DNA from 3 places in the Hydrogenophaga sp. PML113 genome. Region 1 is predicted to be linked to each of the others. Evidence: predicted binding sites of a transcription regulator. Region 1 holds the regulator's gene; each other region holds the start of a gene.
The links. The regulator FNR, encoded in region 1, switches genes on or off when oxygen is low (the NO sensors DNR and NnrR bind a similar motif). The targets are predictions, from matches to a motif close to TTGATNNNNATCAA.
Positions count from the first base shown of each region.

Region 1 (3,266 bases):
ACTCGTCCAGGGTCTTGGCGTTCTGGCTGTAGGTGGCGCCCACCCGGCCGATGGCCGACACACCGAGCGCGATGAGGTCGCAATCGGGCTGGGTGCTGTAGCCCTGGAAGTTGCGGTGCAGCCGGCCCTGGCGCTTGGCCACGGCCAGGGCGTCGTCGGGAAGGGCGAAGTGGTCCATGCCGACGTAAACGTAGCCCGCCGCGCGCAGGATGTCCAGCGAGGCCGATAGCATGGCCAGCTTGTCGGCCGCGCCCGGCAACTCGGCCGCCACGATGCGCCGCTGCGGCTTGAAGCGCGCCGGCAGGTGCGCGTAGGCGTACAGCGCCACGCGGTCCGGCCGCAGGGCCTGCAGCTGCGCCAGCGTGCGCCGGAAGGACTCGGGCGTCTGCAGCGGCAGACCGTAGATCAGGTCCACGTTGACCGACTCGAAGCCGATCTGCCGCGCCGCGTCGACCAGCGCGAACACCTGCTCGGCCGGCTGCACGCGGTGCACGGCCTTCTGTACGGCGGGATCGAAGTCCTGCACACCGAAGCTCAGGCGGTTGAAGCCCAGGCGGTGCAGCGCGCGCAGGCGTTCGGCGCTCACGGTGCGCGGGTCCACCTCGATGGAGTACTCGCCGCCCGGCGCGAGCGCGAAGTGGCGCCGCAGCATGGCCATCAGGTCTTCCAGCTCGGCATCGCTCAGGAAGGTGGGCGTGCCGCCCCCCAGGTGCAGCTGGGACACCGACTGGCCCGCGCCCAGGTGCTCGATCTGCAGGTCCAGCTCGCGCGAGAGGTGGCGCAGGTACTCGGCGCCGCGCGAATGGTGTTTTGTAATAACTTTGTTGCAAGCGCAGTAGTAGCACACCGATTCGCAGAACGGGATGTGCACATACAGCGACAGGGGCAGCGCCATCGACCCGGCCCGCCGCTGTCCCAGCGCCAGACGGTAGTCCTGCTCGGTGAAGGCCTCCACGAAGCGGTCGGCCGTGGGATAGGAGGTATAGCGCGGCCCCGGAACGTCGAAGCGACGCAGCAGTTCATCGGGGATCACATGGCTCACGGCGGGTCCTTCTGGCATGGCCCCACTGTGCCGGCTGGCGGGCCCAGACGCCTTGATCCTGGTCAAGCGGCTCTGTGATCCCGAACCCAAAGGGGTATGCTCGCTCCCTGTCATGCACTCAGGAACGACGCACATGGACGCGCAACGCATCAAAGTGGCGTGCTCAAGCTGCAACCTTCGCGAACTCTGCCTGCCCATGGGCCTGAGCGCAGAGGAAATGGGCCAGCTCGACACACTGATTTCCTCCCGCAAGCGCGTCAAGCGCGGCGAAGCCCTGTTCTCCGTCGGCGATCGCTTCACCTCGCTCTACGCCGTGCGCTCGGGCTTCTTCAAGACCTGCGTGACCACCGCCGACGGGCGCGACCAGGTCACGGGTTTCCAGATGGCGGGCGAGATCATCGGCCTGGACGGCATCGTGAGCGACCACCATGCCTGCGACGCGGTGGCGCTGGAAGACGCCGAGGTCTGCGTGATGCCCTTCAACCAGGTCGAAGAGCTGTCGCGCCAGTTCACCCCGCTGCAACACCACGTGCACCGCATCATGAGCCGCGAGATCGTGCGCGACCACAGCGTGATGCTGCTGCTGGGCAGCATGCGCGCCGAGGAGCGGCTGGCGGCCTTCCTGCTCAACCTGGTGCAGCGCCTGCAGGCGCGTGGCTTCTCGCCGTCCGAGTTCAACCTGCGCATGACGCGCGAGGAGATCGGCAGCTACCTGGGCATGAAGTTGGAGACGGTGAGCCGCACCTTCTCCAAGTTCGTCGACGACGGCATCATCGACGTCAAGCAGCGCTACGTGCACATCAAGGACACCGAGGCGCTGCGGCGCATCGTCAATCCGCAGACCTGCTCCTGAGCGCTTCCTGCGGCGGCAAGGCCAGCCACAGGCTCAGGCTGCAGGCGACGGCCGTCACCGCCCAGAACACGAAGAAGGCCACCGTGTAGACGGCGGGGCGCGACCAGTCGAGCGCGACGCCCTGCCAGTGCAACTCGCCCGGGTCCACCACCGCGAACACCAGCATCTCCAACACGCCGGCCATCAGGAATGACGGCCAGCCCACCCACATCCAGCGGCGGCCCATGTCAGTGGCCACCCTCGCGGACCACGGGCGAGGCCGCGTGGTTGCGCGCCTGGTGCGCGGGCTGCAGGCCGATCAGCGCCTCGTCGCGCTGCGGGCCCTGCAGGCGGCGTGCCTGCTCCAGTGTGGCCTGGTAGGCGGCCTTGTCGAGCACCGGGTCGGCGCCCTCGATGGCGATGACGGCGGTGCCGATGGCCGCCACCACCACCACCAGCGGCCCGCCCACCACCAGCCACATGGGGCCCACGCGCCACCAGGGCTCGGGCGCGTCGGTGCTCATCGGATCGGGGTTCATGGGGTCTCCTGCGAAAGCGTCATCGGGGAACGAGGAAGGTGCTCTTCTCACGCACCCGCACGCGCTCGTCCTGGGCGGCGCGCACTTCGAACTGGATGGGGTGCGAGCCGCTCGCGGCCACCCCGGGCGGCACCTGGACCCGCGCGGCGACGGCGCGCACCTCGGCGGGCGCCACCTCCACACGATCGCCAGACGCCAGGGCGATGCCCGGCAGGCCCTCCACGCGCAGTTCGTAGGTCTGCGCCACCTCGGTGGCATTCATGATCTGCAGCCGGTAGACGTTCTCGACGCGGCCTTGCTCCACCTCGCGCGCCAGCGCGCCGCGGTCGCGGATCACGTCCACCTTGAGCGGCGTGCGCAGCCAGAGGCTGCCCAGCACCGCCAGCGACACCGCCAGCAACACGCCGCTGTAGACCAGCACGCGCGGGCGCAGGGCGCGGCGCAGCATCTGCGCGCGGTTCCAGCCCTTGGCGACACCGTTCTGCGTGGCAAAGCGGATCAGGCCACGCGGGTAGCCCACCTTGTCCATCACCTCATCGCACACGTCCACGCAGGCGGCGCAGCTGATGCACTCGTACTGCAGGCCTTTTCGGATGTCGATGCCGGTGGGGCAGACCTGCACGCACAGGGTGCAATCCACGCAACTGCCCAGACCAAGGGCCTTGGGGTCGGCCTTGCGGCTGCGCGCGCCACGCGGCTCGCCGCGCCCCTCGTCGTAAGTGACGATCATCGTGTCCCGGTCGAACATGGCGCTCTGGAAGCGCGCGTAGGGGCACATGTACTTGCACACCTGCTCGCGCAGGAAGCCCGCGTTGCCGTAGGTGGCCAGGCCGTAGAACAGGATCCAGAAGGT
Region 1 is NZ_MIYM01000007.1:89,055-92,320, reverse strand. Features, by position in the region: gene hemN (oxygen-independent coproporphyrinogen III oxidase) at 1-1,060, opposite strand, end outside; gene fnr (fumarate/nitrate reduction transcriptional regulator Fnr) at 1,176-1,895, shown strand; gene BHU06_RS14710 (hypothetical protein) at 1,873-2,121, opposite strand; gene BHU06_RS14705 (hypothetical protein) at 2,123-2,413, opposite strand; gene ccoG (cytochrome c oxidase accessory protein CcoG) at 2,433-3,266, opposite strand, start outside.

Region 2 (3,266 bases), on a different contig from region 1:
AGGGGCCGTTGCGCGGCAGCTTCTTCAGGCGCGCGAGTTCCTCGCGGATCATGGGGCCGACGCGCTGGGCGTCGTGGCCCTCGTCGCCCATGAAAGCGGCGAAGCAGCGGCCGGTGGCGGACGACAGCAGGGGCATCACGTCGCCCAGGCGCAGCGCCACGGGCACGGCCTGGGGCGCCTCGGTCCAGTGCACCATGGTGGGCCCCTGGTTGCCCCAGACGGCGATGGCCAGGGTGTGACCGGTGAGCGGCAGCAGGGCGTCGATGCGCTCGCGCGCCAGGCGCACGGCGTCGATGCGCGACAGGCTGGCCAGGCCCAGGCGCAGCGCGGCCGGTCCCAGGTCGTAGCGGGTGCTGGCGCTGTCCTGCGTGACCAGGCCCAGGCGCTGGAAGCTCACCAGGTAGCGGTGGGCCTTGGCCGCGCTCATGCCGGCGGCGGCGGCCAGGTCGCGCAGCATCAGTGCGCCGCTGGCCCTCGACAGGGCGTTCAACAATTCAAAGCCGACCTCGACCGATTGGATGCCCGCGCGCTGGGGTTCGCTGTCGTCGCTCTCGTTGGCGGGGCTTTGGTCTAGAATCTCGCTCTTACGCATAGGTTAATCGATTTCACTATCCGTAATTATCGCCCCAAAGCCCCTGGGGCACCCATCCACTCAGAAGGCAGCAGGAGATACGCATGAAACTCGCCACCTACAAGGACGGCTCGCGCGACGGACAACTGGTGGTGGTCTCGCGTGACCTGAGCACGGCCCATTATGCGACCGGCATCGCGAACACCCTGCAGCAGGCCCTGGACGACTGGAACTTCATCAGCCCCCAGCTGCAGGACCTGTACGTGACCCTGAACCAGGGCAAGGCGCGCCACGCCTTCCCCTTCGACCCGGCCATGTGCATGGCGCCGCTGCCGCGCGCCTACCAGTGGGCCGACGGCTCGGCTTACCTGAACCACGTGGAGCTGGTGCGCGCCGCGCGCAACTCCGAGGTGCCGGCCAGCTTCTACGAAGACCCGCTGATGTACCAGGGCGGCAGCGACGACTTCATCGGCCCGATGGACGACGTGGTGGTGCCCAGCGAGGACTACGGCATCGACTTCGAGGCCGAGATCACCGTCATCACCGGCGACGTGCCCATGTGCGCGACGCCCGAGCAGGCGCTCGAGGGCATCCGCCTGGTGATGCTGGCCAACGACGTTTCATTGCGCAACCTGATTCCCGCCGAACTGGCCAAGGGCTTCGGCTTCTTCCAGAGCAAGCCCGCCACCGCCTTCAGCCCCGTGGCCGTGACGCCCGACGAGCTGGGCGACGCCTGGCAGGGCGGGCGCCTGCACCTCACGCTGCAGAGCACCTGGAACGGCCGCAAGGTCGGCATGTGCGAGGCCGGCCCCGAGATGACCTTCCACTTCGGCCAGCTCATCGCCCACATCGGCAAGACGCGCAACGTGCGCGCGGGCTCCATCGTGGGCAGCGGCACGGTGAGCAACAAGGGTGTGGAAGTCGACGGCCGCAAGGACTGGCCCAAGGGCTACAGCTGCATCGCCGAGAAGCGCGCGATCGAGACCATCCTCGACGGCAAGCCCTCCACCGCCTTCATGAAGTACGGCGACACCATCCGCATCGAGATGAAGGGCAAGGACGGCCAGTCCATCTTCGGCGCGATCGACCAGAAGATCGCGCCGCTGACCAAGGCCTGAACCCGGCCCCGGGGCGCGGACCGCGCCCGATCAGCGCTCGGCCCGCGCCTGGCAGTCCAGGCAGCGGTCGGCCGTGGGCTGCGCGTGCAGGCGCGCGGCGGGTATCTGCGCGCCGCAGTCCACGCACAGGCCATAGCTGCCGTCGGCGATGCGCGCGAGCGCGGCGTCGATGGCGGCCAGTTCGCCCGCTTCACGCTCACCCAGCACCGAGCCGAGGTCGAAGGCCGGGTCCGCGACGGCGTCGTTGTCGTCGGCCGCCTGGGCGCGCTTGTCGGCGGCCACTTCGGCGCGGCTGCGGGCACCGCCCCGCTGGGCGTACAGGCGCTCCAGCAGCGCCTGGCGCGCGGCACGCAACTGGATCTCGAAGGTGTCGGAAATGAACGTGCTCATGGGGGCCTCCTGCGTGGCTTCCATCTTGGGCCCGGCCGGCGCCGTGGCGCTTGATGCAGGTCAAGCACAATCGATCGGTCCAAGAGCAAACGACCATCAGGAGACCACCATGAGCCCGACCATCGACTACAGCCGCTACCAGACCCTGGAGATCAGCCGCCGTGGCCCGCTGGTGAACGGCACGCCCAGCGTGCTCGACATCCGCATGCGCGCCGATGGCCCCGGCGGCAACGGCAAGCTGCCCACCGCCGGCCACGAAGGCCACTGGGAGCTGAGCGAGATCTGGCGCGACGTGGGCCGCGACGACAGCGTGCGCGCCGCCGTGCTGCGCGGCAGCGGCATGGGCTTTTCCGGTGGCGGCGACCTGGCCCTGGTGCAGGACATGGCCACCGACTTCGAGGTGCGCTCGCGCGTCTGGAAGGAGGCGCGCGACCTGGTCTACAACGTCATCAACTGCGACAAGCCCATCGTCAGCGCCATGCACGGCCCGGCCGTGGGCGCGGGCCTGGTGGCCGGCCTGCTGGCCGACATCTCCATCGCCGCGCGCAGCGCCAAGATCGTCGACGGCCACACGCGCCTGGGCGTGGCGGCGGGCGACCACGCGGCCATCGTCTGGCCGCTGCTGTGCGGCATGGCCAAGGCCAAGTACTACCTCATGCTGTGTGACGCCGTGAGCGGCGAAGAGGCCGAGCGCATCGGCCTGGTCTCGCTGGTGGTGGACGACGACCAGCTGCTCGACAAGGCCTACGAGGTGGCCGACCGCCTGGCCGGCGGCAGCGCCAGCGCGATCCGCTGGACCAAGTACTCGCTCAACAACTGGCTGCGCCAGGCGGGCCCGAGTTTCGACACCTCGCTCGCGCTGGAATTCATGGGTTTTGCCGGGCCCGACGTGCGCGAAGGTGTGGCATCCTTGCGCGAGCGCCGCGCGCCGCGCTACGGCGTCGACGGCTGATCCCCGGTCCTTCCATCGAGGAGTTCGCCATGAGCGATGCGTCCGCCAGCGGCTTCGGCAAGTTCGTGCCGGGTTTCGATTTCCTGCAGAACCTGGCCACGCAGGCCGCCGGCGGCATCGCCCAGGGCATCGGGCAGAACATCCCGCAGCTGCCCAACCTCAGCCACTGGGTGGCGCCCACCTTCAACGTCGAGGAACTCGAGAAGCGCATCGAGGAGCTCAAGGCCGTGCACTA
Region 2 is NZ_MIYM01000005.1:245,924-249,189, forward strand. Features, by position in the region: gene BHU06_RS12105 (IclR family transcriptional regulator) at 1-592, opposite strand, end outside; gene BHU06_RS12110 (fumarylacetoacetate hydrolase family protein) at 676-1,689, shown strand; gene BHU06_RS12115 (TraR/DksA family transcriptional regulator) at 1,720-2,079, opposite strand; gene BHU06_RS12120 (enoyl-CoA hydratase/isomerase family protein) at 2,189-3,031, shown strand; gene BHU06_RS12125 (PhaM family polyhydroxyalkanoate granule multifunctional regulatory protein) at 3,061-3,266, shown strand, end outside.
Region 2: BHU06_RS12115 (TraR/DksA family transcriptional regulator) is a predicted target of FNR. The motif match lies at 2,130-2,143, and genes of this name have one in related genera.

Region 3 (3,266 bases), on a different contig from region 1:
ATTTCCACGACCTCAACCGCACGCTGGTCGAGCGCGCGCGCGAGGAAGGCCTGCGCGTGATCCCCTGGACCGTGAACGAGGTGCCCGACATGGAGCGCCTGATCGACTGGGGCGTCGACGGCCTCATCACCGATCACCCCGACCGCCTGCGGGCCGTGATGGAGCGGCGCGGCATGACCCTGCCGCCGCCGGTGGCGCCCTTGGTGGCGCGGCAGAATTGAGCGCCATGCGCCCCCCTACCCTGCTCCAACCCGTGGCCGATGCCCTTGCCGGCCTGCGCGAGGGCTCGCTCTCGCCCGCCCAGGCCAGCGAGCGCCTGCGCGCGCAGCACGACCTGCTCGCCGCCCTGCCACCGCGTTTCGCCGAGGTGCTGGGCAATCTGCTGGACCGTCTCGAATCCAGCGCGCTGTTCGACGGCGAAAGCTGCTCGTTCAGCTCGCACGAGCTGCACGACAGCCTGCAGTACTGGATCGACAAGGCCCAGGCGCAGCTGGCGAACGCCTGAGCCGCGCCAGGGAACTTCCCGCCCGCCCCGCGGCTCATTCCCGCGCGCTGCGCACACGCGCAGCGCCACCCCGGACAGCCGAAAGAACCAACACCATGCCCGCCACGAACCGTCGACAACTGCTGTTGGCCAGCGCCGCCCTGGCCCTGCCCATCGGGGCCCTGGCCCAGGCCAAGTCCCCCCTGCCCCCGCTGCAGGTCTGGAAAGACCCCAACTGCGGCTGCTGCAAGGACTGGGTGAGCTACCTGCAGGCCGACGGCTTCACCGTGCAGGTCTACGACAGCGGCAACACCGCCGTGCGCCGCCGCCTGGGCCTGCCCGAACGCTACGGCTCCTGCCACACCGCCCTCATCGGCGGCTATGTCGTCGAAGGCCATGTGAACGCACGCGAAATCCGCCGCCTGCTGGCCGACAAGCCCCAGGCCCTGGGCCTGGCCGTGCCCGGCATGCCGGTGGGCAGCCCGGGCATGGACGGCCCCGACTACGGCGGCCGCCAGGACCCCTACGACGTGCTGCTGGTGCAGCGCGATGGGACGGCGCGGATCTACCAGTCCTATTTCAAGCGCACCTGAACGCCCGCAGGGGCGTCCACCCCCTGGCCGCCCGACGCCAAGAGGATTTGATCTGGGTCAAACCCGGCGCCGGAAAACGCACCGGGCCCTGAGGCGGTACTACATATCGGCGAGGTAATGCCGATAGCGCATGGGTGAAGCGGCCGATCACAGCGCCGCCCCTCCCCAACCACCATCTCATGCGCGCCAACCTGCCCGTCTCCCAACAGGAATACGTCATCCCCGATGGCGTCACCCTGGTCTCCACCACCGATCTGCAGAGCCACATCACCTACTGCAACCCGGCGTTTGTCGCGGTCAGCGGTTTCAGCCGCGAGGAGCTGATGGGCCAGCCGCACAACATCGTGCGGCACCCCGACATGCCCCCCGAGGCCTTTCGCGACATGTGGGAGACGCTGCGCTCGGGCCAGCCCTGGTCGGCGCCGGTGAAAAACCGGCGCAAGAACGGCGACCACTACTGGGTGATGGCCAACGCCACCCCCGTGGTGCAGGACGGCCGCACCGTGGGCTACATGTCCGTGCGCACCAAGCCCACGCGCGAGCAGGTGCAGGCGGCCGAGGCCCTGTACGCCCGCCTGCGCGCCGAGCGCGACCAGGGCCAGGACCGATTGAGCCTGCGGCGCGGCCAGGTGGTGCAGAAAGGCCTGTCCGGCCTGCTGAGGCGCGCGCTGCGGCCCAGCCTGGGCCGCGCCATCGGCGGTGTCTGTGTGGCGCTGGCCGCGGCCGGCGTGCTGGTCGGCGAGATCGGCGCCCGCCTGGGCCTGGCGGCCCACCTGGCCATGGCCCTGCCCCTGCTGGCGGTCGCCCTGTTCGCCGCCTGGGCGCTGCGGCGCCAGACCGTGCAGCCGCTGGCGCAGGCCGTTCGCTTCGCCAACACCATGGCCGCGGGCGACCTCACCTCGCGCCTGGCCCTGCGCGGCCCGGCCGAGTTCGGCGACCTCGCCGTGGCGCTGAACCAGCTCAACGTGAACCTGCAGGCGGTGGTGGCCGACGTGCGCCACGAAATCGAGGGCGTGCAGGTCGCCAGCCACCAGATCTCCAGCGGCAACCACGACCTGTCCTCTCGCACCGAGGCGCAGGCCGGCAACCTGCAGCAGACGGCCGCATCCATGGAACAGATGAACAGCACCGTGGCCCAGAGCGCCAGCACCGCGCAGGAGGCGGCCCAGCTCGCGCAGCGCGCGGCCGCGGTGGCGCGCGAAGGCAACAGCGCCATGTCGCAGGTGGTCACCACCATGGGCGAGATCAGCCGCGGCTCGGCGCGCATCGGCGAGATCATCCAGGTCATCGACGGCATCTCGTTCCAGACCAACATCCTGGCGCTCAACGCGGCGGTGGAGGCCGCGCGCGCTGGCGAACAGGGCCGCGGCTTCGCCGTGGTGGCCGGCGAGGTGCGCCACCTCGCGCAGCGCACGCTGGACGCGGCCAAGGAAATCAAGGCCCTGATCGAGGACTCGGCCGACCAGGTGCGCCGCGGCAGCGAACTGGTGCACGGCACCGGCCAGACCATGACCCAGGTGGTGGGCGCGGTGGAGCAGGTCAACGCGCTCATCGGCGACATCACGCACGCCACGCGCGAGCAATCCAGCGGCATCGCGCAGATCAACCAAGCCGTGGGCCAGCTCGACTCGGTGACGCAGCAGAACGCCGCCATGGTGGAGCAGCTCGCCGCGGCCGCGAGTTCGCTGCAGTCGCAGGCGGAGGTCATGCACCAGGCGGTGCAGGTGTTTCGCCTGCAGCCGCGCGGCAGCGCCGCGGACTGAGGGCCGGGCGGCCGGCGCCCCCCACTCGCCCCGCCCTTCTCGCCCCGCCCTTCTCGACCCGGCCTTCCCGACCCGGCCTCGCGCGCGAGCCTCTTGCGCTGACCGCCTCGCGCGGGCTCCCTCGCGCGGGCATTTCGCGCCGCTGCGGCGGCGTTTCACGGCGCACCCGCGCCGTTTCGTCTCAGCCCCGTGGCGCACGCGGGGCCGGCGGCCGACAGTGCGGTCTCCCCCGCCCACCGGAGACCGCCATGCAGCTCACCCCCGTCATCGCCATCCACCTCAGCGCCGCGCTCGCGGCCCTGGCCATCGGGCCGGTGGCGCTGTGGGCGCGCCGCGCCGGCCACCCGCGCGCGGTGCTGCACCGCGCGGCCGGCTACGCCTGGGTCACGCTGATGCTCATGGTCGCCATCACCGCCGTGTTCATCC
Region 3 is NZ_MIYM01000010.1:68,986-72,251, forward strand. Features, by position in the region: gene BHU06_RS17955 (glycerophosphodiester phosphodiesterase) at 1-221, shown strand, start outside; gene BHU06_RS17960 (hypothetical protein) at 227-505, shown strand; gene BHU06_RS17965 (DUF411 domain-containing protein) at 601-1,077, shown strand; gene BHU06_RS17970 (PAS domain-containing methyl-accepting chemotaxis protein) at 1,257-2,840, shown strand; gene BHU06_RS17975 (DUF2306 domain-containing protein) at 3,089-3,266, shown strand, end outside.
Region 3: BHU06_RS17970 (PAS domain-containing methyl-accepting chemotaxis protein) is a predicted target of FNR. The motif match lies at 1,125-1,138, and genes of this name have one in related genera.